DNA from 2 places in the Acidaminococcus hominis genome. Region 1 is predicted to be linked to the other one. Evidence: predicted binding sites of a transcription regulator. Region 1 holds the regulator's gene; the other holds the start of a gene.

What was found. Region 1 encodes HrcA, which represses chaperone genes, less so after heat shock. Its sites were predicted from a motif close to TGTTAGCACTCNNNTNANNNGAGTGCTAACA; they were not measured.
Region 2: a site for HrcA is predicted at 2,071-2,101, ahead of groES (co-chaperone GroES). Genes of this name have one in related genera too.

Annotation. Positions count from the first base shown of each region.
Region 1 is NZ_JAKVMG010000001.1:1,022,821-1,030,796, forward strand. It holds gene dnaK (molecular chaperone DnaK) at 1-960, opposite strand, end outside; gene grpE (nucleotide exchange factor GrpE) at 1,019-1,621, opposite strand; gene hrcA (heat-inducible transcriptional repressor HrcA) at 1,631-2,674, opposite strand; gene hemW (radical SAM family heme chaperone HemW) at 2,767-3,936, opposite strand; gene ttdB (L(+)-tartrate dehydratase subunit beta) at 4,068-4,688, opposite strand; gene ttdA (L(+)-tartrate dehydratase subunit alpha) at 4,688-5,587, opposite strand; gene LKE88_RS04360 (SLC13 family permease) at 5,653-6,924, opposite strand; gene LKE88_RS04365 (GntR family transcriptional regulator) at 7,180-7,833, opposite strand.
Region 2 is NZ_JAKVMG010000001.1:1,200,724-1,208,699, forward strand. It holds gene groL (chaperonin GroEL) at 40-1,671, opposite strand; gene groES (co-chaperone GroES) at 1,738-2,025, opposite strand; gene LKE88_RS05285 (cysteine-rich small domain-containing protein) at 2,175-2,411, opposite strand; gene rsmA (16S rRNA (adenine(1518)-N(6)/adenine(1519)-N(6))-dimethyltransferase RsmA) at 2,408-3,265, opposite strand; gene rnmV (ribonuclease M5) at 3,277-3,822, opposite strand; gene LKE88_RS05300 (resuscitation-promoting factor) at 3,844-4,827, opposite strand; gene LKE88_RS05305 (TatD family hydrolase) at 4,968-5,747, opposite strand; gene metG (methionine--tRNA ligase) at 5,749-7,695, opposite strand; gene rsmI (16S rRNA (cytidine(1402)-2'-O)-methyltransferase) at 7,796-7,976, opposite strand, start outside.

The DNA.
Region 1 (7,976 bases):
AACAGCAGGAATACGGGAAGAACCGCCTACCAGCAGAATCTTGTTGATGTCTTTGGGGCTCAGGTTAGCATCGGACAGGGCTCTGTGGGTGCAGTCGATGGTCCGGTCAACCAGGTCGCTGGTCATTTCGTCAAATTTGGCTCTGGTCAGGTCCATATCCAGATGCTGCGGGCCATTGGCGCCTGCGGTAATGAACGGCAGGTTGATGTTGGTGGTCAGCATGTTGGACAGTTCAATCTTGGCCTTTTCAGCAGCTTCACGAATCCGCTGCATAGCCATCTTGTCGCCGGTCAGGTCAATGCCGGTGTCTTTCTTGAATTCGTCGGTCATCCAGTTCATGATGCGCTGGTCGAAGTCATCGCCGCCCAGGTGGGTATCACCGTTGGTGGATTTTACTTCGAATACGCCGTCGCCCAGTTCCAAAATGGACACATCGAAGGTGCCGCCGCCCAGGTCATAAACCAGGATGGTATGGTCATCGGTCTTATCAATGCCGTAAGCCAGTGCAGCTGCGGTAGGTTCGTTGATAATCCGTTTTACTTCCAAACCGGCAATCCGGCCAGCGTCCTTGGTGGCCTGCCGTTGGCTGTCGTTGAAGTAGGCAGGAACCGTAATAACGGCTTCCGTTACTTTTTCGCCCAGGTAGCGTTCTGCATCGCCCTTCATCTTTTCCAGAATCATGGCAGAAATCTGTTCCGGGGTGTAGTCCTTGCCATCAATGGTCACGGTGTATTTGGTGCCCATGTGCCGTTTGATGGAGCTGATGGTCCGTTCCGGGTTGGACACAGCCTGGCGTTTGGCCAGCTGGCCTACCAGTCTTTCACCATTTTTGGTGAAGCCTACAACGGAAGGAGTCAGACGGCCGCCTTCCTGGGTGGTGATTACCGTAGGTTCGCCGCCTTCCATAACGGCTACAACGGAGTTGGTGGTACCTAAGTCAATACCTATAATCTTAGACATAATGAATTCCTCCTGTCAAATCTCGCTTCTTACGCTTTACGCAAAGGTTATCTATTGATTAAGAGTTACGCACAACACGAACCTTGGAATGGCGGATGACCTTGTCGCCGATCTTGTAGCCCTTTTCCAGGACCAGATCCACGCTTTCATCCGGCAGGTCAGGGTTCCCGCCCTGCATAACGGCCTCATGAATGTTGGGATCGAAGGGTTTTCCTTCCGCAGGAATTTCCTCGATGGACAGATTCTTGAGGGCTTTTTCAAACTGCTTGTGGATTTTTTCCATCCCCACTTGGATGGCGCTGGTATCAGTGGAGTTCTTCAGGCTTTCTTCCGCCCGTTCGAAGTTGTCCAGCACCTTCAAAAACTCCTTGGAAACCTGGGCCGTAACAAACTGGCTCAGCTGTTCCCGTTCTTCATTGTTGCGCTTTCTGAAGTTATCGAAATCTGCCTGCAATCTTAAAAGACGGTTTTGCAGGTCCTGGATTTCCTTGGCCTGTGCGTCAAGCTTGGCATCCTTGGGATCCACGGCTTCTGCTTTGCCGTCCTCAGTCTGGGCCTTGGCATCTGCCTTTTCAGCAGCCTGTGCGGCGGCTTGTGCCTGTGCTTCAGTTTCAGCTGCGGCAGTAGTTTCTTCTTTTACCTTCTGCTGTTCTTCTACCATAGTTCCTCCCTACTTTTCGTCTATTTTACTCATAACCACCCGTAGGTAATCATGCAGGTAATCCATAACGGAAATTACTTTCTTGTACTCCATGCGGGTTGGCCCCAGTACGGCCAGGGTTCCAATCACCTGTCCGTTCAGCCGGTAGGTGGCCTGAATCATGCTGCAATCTTGAATGCCGGAGAATTTGTTTTCGCTGCCAATGGTCACGCGCATGCCCGAATGGGCACTGTCCGCTTTCAGCATATCCTTGAGCATCTGCTCCTCTTCCAGGACGCTGAGCAGCTCCTTGATCCGTTCTGGATCCCGAAATTCCGGCTGGCTCAGCAGCTGCTTGGTGCCTCCCAGGAACATCTTGTCCTCACTTTGTCCGGACTGCATTTGCCGGATTCCCTTGATCAGGGAAACGTACAGGGCTTTGTCCCCTTGGAGGGTGTCGCGCACTTCTTGCAGAACCGCATCGGTGATATCGTTCAGCTTCATCCCATGAAGTCTGTTGGTCACCCGTTCTGCCAGGGCATCCATTTCCATCTTGCTCATGCCGGCAGGGATTTGGATTACACCATTATCCATCTGCCCGTCATCTTCTACGATGCACAAAATGGCTTGATGCTCATTCAGGGGCAGGAACCGGATATAGGAAAAAGCACTTTCCCGGTCCTTGTTGGCCAGCACCACGGACACGTTCTTGCTCATCCTGGATAATATCTTGGCGGTGGACTGAAAAATGTCGTCGATGCTGTGTACCCGTTCCCGGTACCAGCTGTTGATCAGCGCCACATCATTGGGTGAGAGGGTGTCCGGTTTCACCAGAGAATCCACGTAGTAGCGGTAGGCTGCTGCGGAGGGAATCCGGCCAGCCGAAGTGTGCGGCTGCTCCAAATAGCCCAAAAGCTCCAGGTCGGACATTTCGTTCCTGATGGTAGCGGGGCTGATTCCCAGGTTGTATTTTCTGGCGATGGTGCGAGATCCTACAGGCTCAGCCGTTTCGATATAATCTTCAATGATGAGTTGAAGTATTTTTTTCTTGCGGTCACTTAGCACTGTAATCATCTCTTTTCTAGATTGTTAGCACTCAAACCATTGGAGTGCTAACATCTAATGGTAAAGATACACCTATTTAGTCAAATTGTCAATACTTTTGACTAAATATTTTTTTCTTTTTTAGCCTCCGGCGGCACCGTGAGAAAAGTCTCAAAGGCCAGATTCCCAAAGCGCATGCCCTGGGGCGTCAGGTGGATATTGTCCCCCTCCTGCTCCAGCCAGCCCCGGGATTGGCACTCCTCCCAGGCTGTTTCATAAAAGGGAAAGAAGGCCGTTCCCGTGCGCTCCTGAAACTCCATCAGGTTCAGCCCCTGCCGGGTTCTCAGGCTCATAAAGACCAGCTCCTCCCGACGGATTTCCGGGGTGAGGGTTTCCACTTCCAGGGGTTTTCCTTCAATATATTCCCGGATACCCGCAGGATTGGTTTCCCGACGCTTACCATTAAACCGGCAGGCCCCGCAGCCAAAGGCCATATAGGGCAGGTAATGCCAGTATACCTGGTTGTGGAGGGACTCCTGGCCGGGCCGGGCGAAGTTGGCGATTTCGTAGCGCTGGTACCCGGCCTGGGGCAGGGCGTCCATCAGGTAGTCGTACATGGCGTCCACCGCCTCGTCAGGGGGCAGGCTCAGCTGCCCCTTGGCCAGCTGCCGCTCCAGCTGGGTCCCCTCCTCTACAGTCAGGCCGTAGACGGAAATATGGTCCACGCCGGTGGCAATCAGCTTCTGTAGGGAATCCTGGACTCCCGCCAGGGTCTGGGTGGGATACCCGTAGATTAAGTCCCCGCTAATCCGGGCAAAACCGGCCTCCCGGGCCAGCTGCACAGCCTCCGCCGCCTCCTCTGCCGTGTGGATACGGCCCATCAGGGCCAGCTCCCCGGGCTGGAAGGATTGGATTCCCATACTCAGCCGGTCAAAGCCCAGCTGGCGATAGGCCCGGAGACTTTCCAGGGTTACCGTGCCCGGATTGGCTTCCAGGGTAGCCTCTGCCGGGTGCTGCCAGAACCTCCGGTCCTTCAGGGCCTGGACAATTTGGGCCAGCAGCTCCGGGGGCAGGACGCTGGGCGTACCACCGCCAAAGTAGATGGTAGCCGTAGGGCTCAGCGGCAGGTCCGGCTCATAGGCGCGAATTTCCTCCACCAGCCGCCGGGTATACGCTTCCATTACCTGGGGAGACTGGATCTGATAGGAAGCAAAATCACAATAGCAGCATTTATGGACGCAAAAAGGAATATGAATGTAGATACCTTGGTACAATTGCCAGCGTGGCCGCATGGAGTTCTCCCCTCTTTCTGTACATTTCGCAAGTTCCTACCTATTGTAGCACAAATGGGACCGGGGAGAAAACGGCGGCAGTAAAACAAAAAAGCCATGCCGCAGCATGACTTTTTTGTACCCATCTTACTTTATTTAATGAAACCTACGTGTTTGCTGATGTCTTCATAGACTTTCTCAGCGGTGGCCTTGAATTGCTTCTTGTTTTCTTCAAACAGGTTGCCGCCGTGGGTATCTACAGCCACGATCAAGGGTCCCAATTCTTCTACTTCGCTGGTCCACAGGGTTTCCGGCATACCCAGGTCTTTCCATTGGGCATCAATGATTTTCTTGAAATGCACAGCGGAAACTACAGCACAGCCAGCAGGGAATACGCAGAAAATGGTTTTGTGTTCTTTGCAGGCTTCCATGGTGTCTTGGCCCATGCCACCCTTGCCCACAATCAGCTTTACGCCAGTTTGTTCAATGAAGGCTTTTTCGAACTTTTCCATACGCATGGAAGTGGTAGGTCCAATGGATACCATTTCGTATTGGTCTTCGCTGCCAGGGATGGGGCGAACGATGGGGCCTGCGTGGAAAATAGCGCCGCCTTCCAGGTTTACGGGCAGGGCTCTCTTTTCTTCAATCAGCCGGCGGTGGGCTACATCCCGGCAGGTGGTAATCTTGCCGGTCAGGTAGACGATATCGCCAATCTTCAGGTCAACCAGGTCTTCGGATTTAATAGGTGTATGCAGAACGATTTTATTAGCCATTATAATTGTACCCCCTTGTGAGAAGTGATGGTGTAGTTCAGGTCTTTATCGAAAATAATGTGGCCGCGGCGATGGTTCCAGCAGCCGATGTTGATGGCTACGCCGATAGCGGACGGGTGACGGGCGGTGTTTTCGATGTGCACGCCCAATACGGAAGCGGAACCGGTCATGCCTTGGGGTCCCAGGCCAATCTTGTTGATGCCGTCCACCAGCAGGTCTTCCATTTCAGCAGCTCTGGGGTTGGGGTTGTGGGTGCCCAAAGGACGCATCAGGGCTTTCTTGGACAGCAGGGCAGCGGTTTCCACGGAGGTGGCTACGCCTACGCCAACCAGGAAAGGAGGGCAGGCATTGGGGCCATAGGTGTACATTCTTTCCAGCACGAACTTGGTAACGCCTTCATAGCCTTCGCCCGGCATCAGTACCATGGCATGGCCCGGCAGGGTGCAGCCGCCGCCAGCCATATAGGTGTCGATTTCGCAGGTGTCGGAGTCCGGAACGATTTCCCAGAATACGGTAGGAGTGCCTTTGCCCACGTTCTTGCCGGTGTTGTATTCGTCAAAGGTTTCTACGCTATTGTGGCGCAGCGGGGTAGCAAAGGTAGCCTGTACGGTAGCTTCTTTCAGCAGGCCTTCCAGCTGGCCGATCAGGGGGAAGTTCTGGCCGCATTTTACAAAGTATTGCAGCACGCCGGTATCCTGGCAGGACGGACGATCCAGCTTTTTGGCCAGTTCCTGGTTCTTGGCGTAGGTTTCATACAGCAGCTTGGCAATGGGCACCGTTTCCTTGGATGCCAATTCCTTTAATTTGGCTGCTACATCATCGGGCAGCACCTTGGCCGTATAGCCTACAAATTTGGCCATAATGTCGGTCATCTGTTTTACTTGTTCTTCTTTGGACATGTTCATTTCCTCCTTATTGGGACAATCAAAATGGGTTGGGATACTCTATTTCAGGTACTTGTTCCTTAATGGTAGAAGGGGAACAAGATGGGAAGCAGAATCAGGGAGACGATATAGCCTACGATTACCATGGGCAAGCCCGCCTTCACGTAGTCGTTAAAGGTGTACCCGCCGGGGGCAAAGACCATCATGTTGGCCGGCATGCCGATAGGAGTGGCAAAGGCCAGGGAACTGCCGATAACCGTAGCTACGATAACAGCTTTGGGGTCAGCGCCCATAGCAGCGGAGATGTTCAGGCTGATGGGAATCAAGAGGGCTGCGGTAGCAAAGTTGCTCATGAAGTTGGTCATGACGCAGGACAGCAGCAGCACTACAGCCAGCAGCATGAAGGGAGAAGCGTTGGAGCCCAACAGGCCGATTACGGAGTCTGCAATGTAGGCGCCGGCGCCGGTTTTTTCCAGGGCCTTGGCCAGAGCCAGGGTGCCGCCGTACACGAACAGGGTTTGCAGGTCGATGGATTTGTAGGCTTGTTTTTCAGAGATAACGCCGGTGGCTACCAGGATGATGGCGCCGATGCAGCCGGACAGATAGAATTTGATGCCGATTTGTTTTTCGAAAATCATGGCGATGATGGTGAGTACCATGATGATCAGGGAAGCTTTTTGCTTCCAGGCCGGTACGGAGGAGAAGTCTTGGGCTTCGTCGTACACGCTTTCGCCTTCAGAACCAGGTTTCTTGTTGGGCAGGAATTTGTAGCCTACAGTGGCGAAGAAGGCAATGCCAACCACCAGGATGGGCAGGCCTACATACCCGTATTCGAAGAAGCCGATGTCAGCGCCGATGGCTTGCAGGGCGGATTTGCCCAACAGGTTGCCGGGAGCGCCGATAAGGCTCAGGTTGCCGCCCATGGCTGCTGCGAAGATTAACGGCAGGAGCAGACGGGAACGGGCAAAACCGGATTTGGCGGCAATACCGATAACCACGGGAATCAATACCGCAGCGGTACCGGTGTTGGACAGGAACCCGCTCATGAGACCGGTAACGGTCATCACGGCTACAATCAGTTCCCGTTCGGAATGGGCAAACTTGGTAACAATGCCGCCGGTCTTGTTGGCCATACCGGTTTCAAAGAAGGCACCGCCGATGATGAACATGGCGACGAACAGGATCAGGTTATTGTCCACAAAGCCGGCAAAAGCATCCTTGGGGGAAAGCACGCCGGTGAGCACCAGGGTGATCAGGGCAATCATAGATGTTACGGCCAGGGGGAGTTTCTCGGTAACGAATAGGATGATGACAAAAAGCAAGAGAAGCAAGGTGATGGAAATCGGGGTCATGGCAATTCCTCCTTCAGGGTGTTGATTTCCGTTGTTTGTTTTGGATACATATGTGATATGTGATAATGTATCCATTTCGTAGCCATAATATACCGCTAATTTTTTCTCCTGTCAACACGCACATTTGAATTTTCTCATAATTGGGTACAAATAAAGGCACCGCCCTAGTCTTGCAAACTAGAACAGTGCCTGTTATTCCTATTATTCTACCGCACAAGGACATTCCCCATTTCCTGTGCAGCCAAAAAAATCCATTTATCCTTTATTAGCCGTATTCCGGTAGTTGGTCAGGAGGTTTTCCATGCTCCGTTCCATATGGGCCCGCATGAGCTTCCGAGCCTTTGCCGCATCGTGGGCCCTAAGGGCAGCCATGAATTTGGTATGCTCCGCAAAGGAAATCTGGGAGTATTCGTTTTCGCTGACCAAAAAGCCCAGGGACAGCCCGTTCCACAGGCTGGCCAGAATCTGGGCCAGCTTGGGATTGTCCGAGGCCTGCCAAATGGCCATGTGGAAGCTTTCGTTGTAGTGGGTGTACTCGCTGTAGCGCTGTTCTTCCATGCACTTTTTCATGGCGGCGTACACTTCCTCCACCTCGGAAATATCGCTGCCCGGCCGGGCCGCCAGGGCGGCCGCCTCCCCTTCCAAAAGGGTACGGACGGCAAAATGATCCCGAATGGCCTTTTCGTTGATGCCCATGACCACGGCGCCCTTATTGGGCCGCAGCCGGACCAGTCCCTGGGCCGCCAGCAGCTGCAAGGCTTCCCGCACGGGGGTCACGGACACCCCCATCTGTCTGGCCGTATCCGCCAGGTTCAAGATGGTGCCTTCCCGGATTTCCTGGCGCAGAATGGCTTTGCGCAAATAGGCAGCCACCTGCTCCCGGGCAGGCAGTAAATGAATCTTGTTCATGGGAACCTGGGTTTTCGCCGTCTGTTCCGCCTTCACCCGGGGCCGGTCCACTTCCCCCGTTTCCGTGCCCTGCTCCTCCAGGGCCAGCTTGCGGGCATCGTCCGCAATGACCACGTGCCGGTTTTGCAGCCGGGTAGCCAGCC
Region 2 (7,976 bases), 180 kb from region 1:
CTATAAACCTAGGCTGGAAGCGGGTTTCCGGGTTTATGTTTACATCATTCCAGGCATTCCGCCGCCCATGCCAGGAGCAGCAGGAGCAGCTTCCTTAGCCGGTTTGTCAGCTACAACAGCTTCCGTGGTCAGAATCATGGAAGCGATGGAGGCTGCATTTTGCAGAGCGCTGCGGGTTACTTTGCAGGGATCCACAATACCGGATTTGATCATGTCAACATATTCGCCAGTCAGAGCGTTGAAGCCAATGCCCTTTTCAGCTTTCTTCACAGCTTCAACAATCACAGCGCCTTCCAGGCCTGCGTTGTCAGCGATTTGACGAACCGGAGCTTCAATGGCGCGTTTTACGATTTCAACGCCGGTCTTTTCATCGCCTTCAGCTGCAGCAGCCAGTTCTTCCAGAGCAGGCTGTACTTGCAGCAGAGCGGTACCACCGCCGGCAACAATACCTTCAGCCACAGCAGCGCGGGTAGCGTTCAGGGCATCTTCGATTCTCAGTTTCTTGTCTTTCAGTTCGGTTTCGGTAGCAGCACCAACTTTGATTACAGCTACGCCGCCGGACAATTTAGCCAAACGTTCTTGCAGTTTTTCTTTATCGAAAGTAGAAGTGGTTTCCGGAATCTGGGCACGGATGGAAGCAACCCGGTCAGCAATGGCTTGTTTGTCGCCGCCGCCATCAACAATGGTGGTCATATCCTTGGTTACCCGAACTTGGCCGCAGGTACCCAGGTCTTGCAGGGAAGCGCTGTCCAGTTTACGGCCAACTTCTTCACTGATTACGGTTGCACCGGTCAGGGTAGCAATATCCTGGAGCATAGCCTTGCGGCGATCACCAAAGCCAGGAGCCTTAACAGCTACAGCCTTGAAGGTGCCACGCAGTCTGTTTACAACCAAGGTAGCCAGAGCTTCGCCTTCCACGTCTTCAGCAATGATCAGCAGTTCACGGCCTTGTTGAACCACTTTTTCCAGAAGGGGCATAATGTCGTTGATCAGGGTGATCTTCCGGTCCGTAATGAATACGTACGGGTTGGACATTACGGATTCCATCTTATCCGGATCCGTTACCATGTACGGGGAAATGTAGCCGCGGTCGAATTGCATACCTTCTACAGTTTCCAGGGAAGTATCCATGGTCTTGGATTCTTCAACGGTAATTACGCCATCGTTGCCAACTTTTTCCATAGCATCGGCAATCAAGCCGCCGATTTCTTCATCCCCAGCGGAGATGGAAGCAACCTGAGCTTTTTCTTCTTTGGTCTTAACATCTTGTGCGCTCTTCTTCAGTTCTTCAACTAGAACATCGGTAGCTTTCTTGATGCCCTTCTTCAGAACCATGGGGTTGGCACCGGCTACTACGTTCTTCATGCCTTCGTGCACAATGGATTGGGCCAGAACCGTAGCGGTGGTAGTGCCGTCGCCAGCGATATCGTTGGTTTTGGTAGCAACCTCACGCACCAGGGCAGCGCCCATGTTTTCAAACGGATCTTCCAGTTCAATATCTTTAGCAATGGTTACGCCATCGTTGGTGATGGTAGGAGAACCGAATTTCTTTTCAAGAACAACGTTGCGGCCCTTGGGTCCCAAGGTTACTTTAACAGCATCAGCCAGGGCATTGACACCGCGTTCCAGGCCGCGGCGAGCATCTTCATCAAATTTAATCATTTTAGCCATTCTGAAATCTCTCCTTAATTCCAAATTCTATCGGGTAATTGTGTCTTGCTTGCAGAGAGGAATTGCTTACTCTACAACAGCCAGGATATCGCTGTCTCTCAGGATGATGTAATCTTTTTCATCCAGCGTTACATCGCTGCCGGAGTATTTGGCGAATACAACCACATCCCCCACCTTAACTTCGGAGGCAACTCTCGTACCATTGTCCAGCAGACGACCGGTACCAACGGCAATCACTTTGCCAGTCTGAGGTTTATCCTTGTGGGCCGTATCGGGCAGATACAAACCGGAACTGGTTTTCTCCTCTTGTACAATCGGTTCTACTACAACATGGTCATCCAAAGGCTTTAACATGTTACGAATCCCCTTTCTTATATCACAAATTGGTGTTTTTGATTTTATTAGCACTCATTTAACAGGAGTGCTAACTACATTACCTATAATAGCATGTTTCAAAAAAAAATCAAGCCCTTTGACTATTTTTTTTCAAAAGGCTTGATTTTTTATTTTTTCAGTTTGGCCATTATGGCATCGTAATGCTCTTTTTCATGGGGATACAGGCAGCGGCTGCAATCCTTTACGCCATTTGGCAGCAGGCTGTAGCTGCCGCCGCAGTTCTCCCCCAAAGCATACAGGGGACAGAAGCAGAACAGACAGTTGAAGTTTTCCCGGTCCGCCCCAGGGTGGCAGGGGAAAAATTCACAGTCCTTGTGAGAAAAGAATTTATACCGCTGGCTCATGCTTGCTTCAGGCTTTCGGCGTAGGCTTTGGTCAGTTTGCCAAATTCTTCCATGGAAAGAGATTCTCCCCGGCGCTTGCCGTCAATCCCTGCCCGTTCCATCAGGGTCTTTACCTGGTCACTGGAGAGCCCCAGACTCTTTAGACAATTGCTGAGCATTTTCCGCCGCTGGGAAAAGGCTGCCCGCACCACCTGGAAAAACAGCTTGGGATCTGCGTCCACCGGCGGCTGCTCCCGTTTTTCACAAACCACTACCATGGAATCCACCTTGGGTGCCGGCATGAAATCCCGGGCCGGCACGGAAAGCGCTAACCGGGGCTCGGAGTAGTACTGGAGAGCCAGGGACAGGGGACCGTAATCCTTGGTGCCCGGGCCAGCAGTCATCCGTTCAGCCACTTCCTTCTGGACCATAACCACCAGCCGTTTCAGGGGCAGCTGCTGTTCCAGGAGAGCAAAAATAATCGGAGTGGTAATGTAGTAGGGCAGATTGGCGGCTACCGTGAAAGGTTCGTGCTGGGTAATCTCCCCCAAATCCACTTTCAGCACGTCCCCAGGAATAATTTCCACATTGGTGTAACCTTCCAGGGTTTTGGCCAGTACCGGCAAAAGGCTTTGGTCGATTTCCACACTTTTTACCTGGGCGCCGGTTTCCGCCAGGGCCTGGGTCAGGGTACCAATGCCCGGACCGATTTCCAGTACCAGGTCCCCAGGTCCAATTTGGGCAGCCTGGGCAATGGCCTGCACCACCTTTTCATTAATGAGGAAATTCTGGCCAAAGCGCTTCTTGGCCTTCAGCCCAAAGGTCTGCAAAATATAATGGGTCACTTCCCGACTGGCAATGACAGGATGCAGCATACTGTTCCTCCCTACTTCTCTTCTTCAGCTACCTGGGCCACCGCTTGGCGGAATTCTTCCCGGGTGATGCCGTAATTGTTTAAACGACTGACCAACTGCTTGGCATTGCCGTAGCCAATGCCCAAGATGGCCCCTACCCGGTCCCGCCGCCTGGCGGCCTCAGGACTGCCGGACAACCCGGACAAAAATAAATCCCGAGAGGAAAATTCCTTTCGGGGATTCATTTCCTGAAAATGCACCTTGGAAAGAGCTTTGCGGATGGCCTCCGGCTGCGCCTGTTCAATACCCACATCGTGGTGGGCCAGGGCTTCCGCCTTAGGCACAAAGGCCTGCCCGGCGTTCGGGAAACGCTCCGTCAGAAACTTCCGGATGCGGTCCCCTGCGCCGTCGGGGTCGGTCATAATGATGATCCCGCGCTTTTCATAGGCTGCTTTAATCAGGTCCAGGGTATAGGGTGCCAAGGTAAAGCCACCGGTTTCTATAGTCTCAGCATCCACTGCCTTCTTGACCGCTACGGTGTCCATTTTTCCTTCTACAATGAGTACTTCCTTCAGCACTTTTTTCTCCTGTAACGTTTTTTATTCTAAGATATACATGGTTACTTGTCGTCGGCCCCAGGCTATGGCATCACCATAGTCATCCATGTAAAGGTCGATCCGATTGCCGTTGATGGCACCGCCGCAGTCACCTGCTACAGCAAAACCGTAGCCAGGAATATACATCCGGGTCCCATAAGGGATTACGTCCGGATCCACGGCCACAATTCCGTGGTAGGGCACCACACCTGTGGAGGTAAGTCCCGTACCACTGCCTTCTGCCAGGGTATAGGCAGAGGCTTCCACCGTTCTGGCGGAACGGTAACGCACATAGCCACGGGAAGTTTCCAGCATATTGTTGTTGCCGGTACCCACTTCCACGATTTCAGGAACAGGTTCAGCGATTACTTCCCGCTGCAGTTCCCGTTTTACCACTGCATCTCCCACTTTAATGGTCCGATAGGTGATTTTCACCTGTCCGTTTTGGCCGGGAGACACTACATTTCGTCTGCCCCGGGGCAGATCATCATTGTTCCGCAGCTGCACGTCATACGGGATTTCTTCCGTATCCGTACCCAGCTGGGTAGTGGGAGAAATGACATTAATGGTCATATCTGGTTTCGCTTCTGAATCCAAAGCGGGATATACTTGGTATCCTTCATAGTCGACTCCCACAGCGTTCAATACATCTCGCACTGTTTTCCGCCCTATGTTGTACTCGGTCGTTCTTCCAGACTTCCATACCTTGATAGGCATTGCGCGGACAACTTCAATCGTCGCACCGTCGCTGAATTTTTCACTGCCGACTACTTCATACCCGTCGGCTTTATGAAGAACTACACCGGCTTCCTCCAAAGCTCCCTGTACTGTCAGGGCTCTGGTGCTGAGCTGCAGGGTTTGCCCGTCTACTTTCACCGTGACATTTTTCGGTGCCGAAGCAAAGCCGAAGAAATTCACGCTGGACATGAGCAGCAGGAAAACTACAACCCATTTATAGGGACGCTTAAAATGTTCTCTTTTTCGCAAATTTTCGCCTCCTTAAGATGGCTAATTCTACCATAGGAAGCGGTTTTCTGTCAAAACGATGTTAGTACCTGGTGATAATTATGTACGATTTACCCGGTCGCAAATGTAACGAGTTTGTAAAATTTACATATAGTTTTGGCTTATTTTAGTTTGGAAAACAACATTTTTGCGTTATTTGATGAACATTCCATGATTTTTTCCGGTGTGGTCCCCCTCAGGGCTGCCGCCCGCTCCGCCACAATAGCGGTATACAGCGGATTGTTCCGCTTGCCCCGATAAGGCACCGGCGCCATGTAGGGAGAATCGGTTTCAAAGAGGATCCGGTCTTCCGGCATTTTTGCCAAAATGGACCGGACCCCCCGGTCGTTCTTGAAGGTGCTGGTGCCCCCAAAGCCAAAGTACCAGCCCCGTTCCAGGAGTTTTTCCGCCATTTCCCAGCTGCCAGAAAAACAGTGGAGCACCCCTGTCAGGTCCTCCGGCTGGCTGAGCAAAATGGCCAGCAGATCTTCGTGGGAATCCCGGTCGTGGAGAATCACCGGCAGCTGATGCTTCCTGGCCAGCTCCAGCTGGGCCTGGAGAAACTCCTGCTGCAAGGCATGGGGCGAATTTTCATCGTTGTAGTAGTCCAGTCCAATCTCTCCAATGGCCACCACCTTGGGGTCGGCGCACCAGGCATCCAGCTGCTCCAAATCCTTTAGGCTGCAATGGGACAGTTCTTCCGGGTGCAGCCCTACAGCGGCGTATACAAAGGGATAGGCATGAGCCAGGTCCAGGGCTTTTTGGGAGCTAAGAAGATCACAGCCGGGATCAATGATCCCGGCCATGTTTTCACCAATTTTCTGGAGCAGCTCTTTCCTATCCGCGTCAAAATCTTCCACGTCCAAATGGGCATGGGTATCGTATAAAGGAAGACGTGCCATATTATTTCACCTTGCTGCCGGAAGAAATCCCAGGAGCTTCTACAAGAACCAGATGGCCCTGACCATCAGAAGCGGCCAGCAGCATGCCCCGGGACTCAATGCCCTTCAGCTTGGCCGGTTTCAGGTTGGCAATGACCACCACGTTCTTGCCGGGCAGGTCTTCTTCCGTATAGTACTGGGCAATGCCGGAAACAATAGTCCGCTCTTCTTCGCCCACTTTTACCGTAATTTTCATCAATTTATCGGTTTTGGGAACCCGTTCTGCCTTTTCAATGGTAGCTACCCGCAGGTCCAATTTGCCGAAATCTTCAATGGTAATCTGGTCCGGCGTAACAACCCCGGCAGCCGCAGCTTTCTTGCTTTCCTTTTTGGCTTCCGTTACAGGAGCAGCCTTTTCCGCAGCCGGTTCTTCTTCCTCCTCAATTCTCGGGAAGATGGGCTGACCTTTTTGGACCTTGGTGCCGTCAGGCAGGTTGCCCCAGGCTACATCGTCCAGCATAAACTGGTCCGGTACGGCAAGGCCCAGCTGTTCGTAGATTTTGGGCGCCGTAAAGGGCATCATGGAGGAAATCAGAATGGCAATATTCCGGACTGCATCGGCCAGATTATACATTACAGCTTCCAGGCGTTTGGCCTGTGCCGGGTCCTTGGCCAAAATCCAGGGCGTAGAAGCGTCAATGTACTTGTTGGCAGCGCCTACGTAGTTCCAGATTACCTTAATCCCGTCGTTGATGGCATACTTATCCATGGCAGCCCGGTAATCCTTCAGGGTAACCGCAGCCAGTTCCCGGAAAGCAGCATCCACTTCGTTATCCACCACAGTCTTATGCACCACACCGCCGTGATACTTTTCAATCATGGAAACCGTACGGTACTGCAAGTTCCCCAGGTCGTTGGCCAGGTCGGTGTTTACCCGTCTGATCAAACCTTTCCGGGAGTAGTTGCCGTCGCTGCCCAGGCTGATTTCCCGCAGCAGGAAATAACGGACAGCGTCGGGGCCAAATTCCTTAATGGGTTCCACCGGGTCAACCACGTTGCCCTTGGATTTGCTCATTTTGTCCCCGTCTACCACCAGCCAGCCATGGCCGTAGACTTCCTTGGGCAATTCTTCACCCATGGCCATCAGCATGGCCGGCCAAATGATGGTATGGAAACGCACGATTTCCTTGCCCACTAGGTGCAGGTCCGCCGGCCAGAAACGATGGAATTCCTCCATGTCGGCCATGCAGCCGATGCCGGTAAAGTAGGCCAGCAGGGCATCAAACCATACATATACCACGTGTTTCGGATCCCAGGGCACAGGAATACCCCAGTCAAAGCTGCTCCGGGAAATGCACAAATCTTCCAGCCCCTGCTTCAGGAAGCTGATCATCTCGTTCCGGCGGCTTACCGGCTGGATAAAGTCAGGATGGGCTTCGATATATTCCAGGATTTTGTCCTGATAATTGCTCATTTTGAAGAAATAGCTGGATTCCTTCATGGTTTCTACCGGACGGCCGCAATCGGGGCAAACCCCGCCGGCTTCTTCAATCTGGTGGTCCGTCCAGAAGGATTCGCAGGGTACGCAATACTTGCCCACATAGTCCTTCTTATAGATGTCGCCCTTATCATAAACCCGCTTCAGGACTTCCTGCACCACTTTTTGGTGGCGGGGTTCGGAGGTACGGACAAAATCGTCGTAGCTGATGCCCAGCATACTCCACAATTTTTTGAAGTTGGCCACAATGCCGTCCACGTATTGGATGGGGGTAACGCCAGCTTCCTTGGCCTTGCGCTGGATCTTTTGGCCGTGTTCGTCACTGCCGGTAATGAACCGGACATCAAAACCATTGGCCCGTTTGTACCGGGCAATGGTATCCGCAATGGTGGTGCAGTAGGCATGGCCTATATGCAGGTTGGCACTGGGATAATAGATGGGTGTCGTAATATAAAAACTCGGTTTAGTCATCATCATTCCCCTTTTTCTATCTGAATAAGTGAATCTTTCCTTATCATACTACAATTCTTCCCAAAAAGAAAATTCTCTTCTTTCTTTCGTTGGAAAAAGCTTATTCTTCCTTCAGCAGCCGGTTGTACAGCTCCCGTTTGGGCACCTTGTAGGTTTTGGCAGCCTGGGCTAGGGCCGTCTTCTTGTCCACGCCGCTTTCCATCAGCCGGCGTACCTCGTCCAGGGGATCACCCTGAGGTTCTTCCCGGACCACTTCCCCCTGCTCCACCACCAGGACAAAT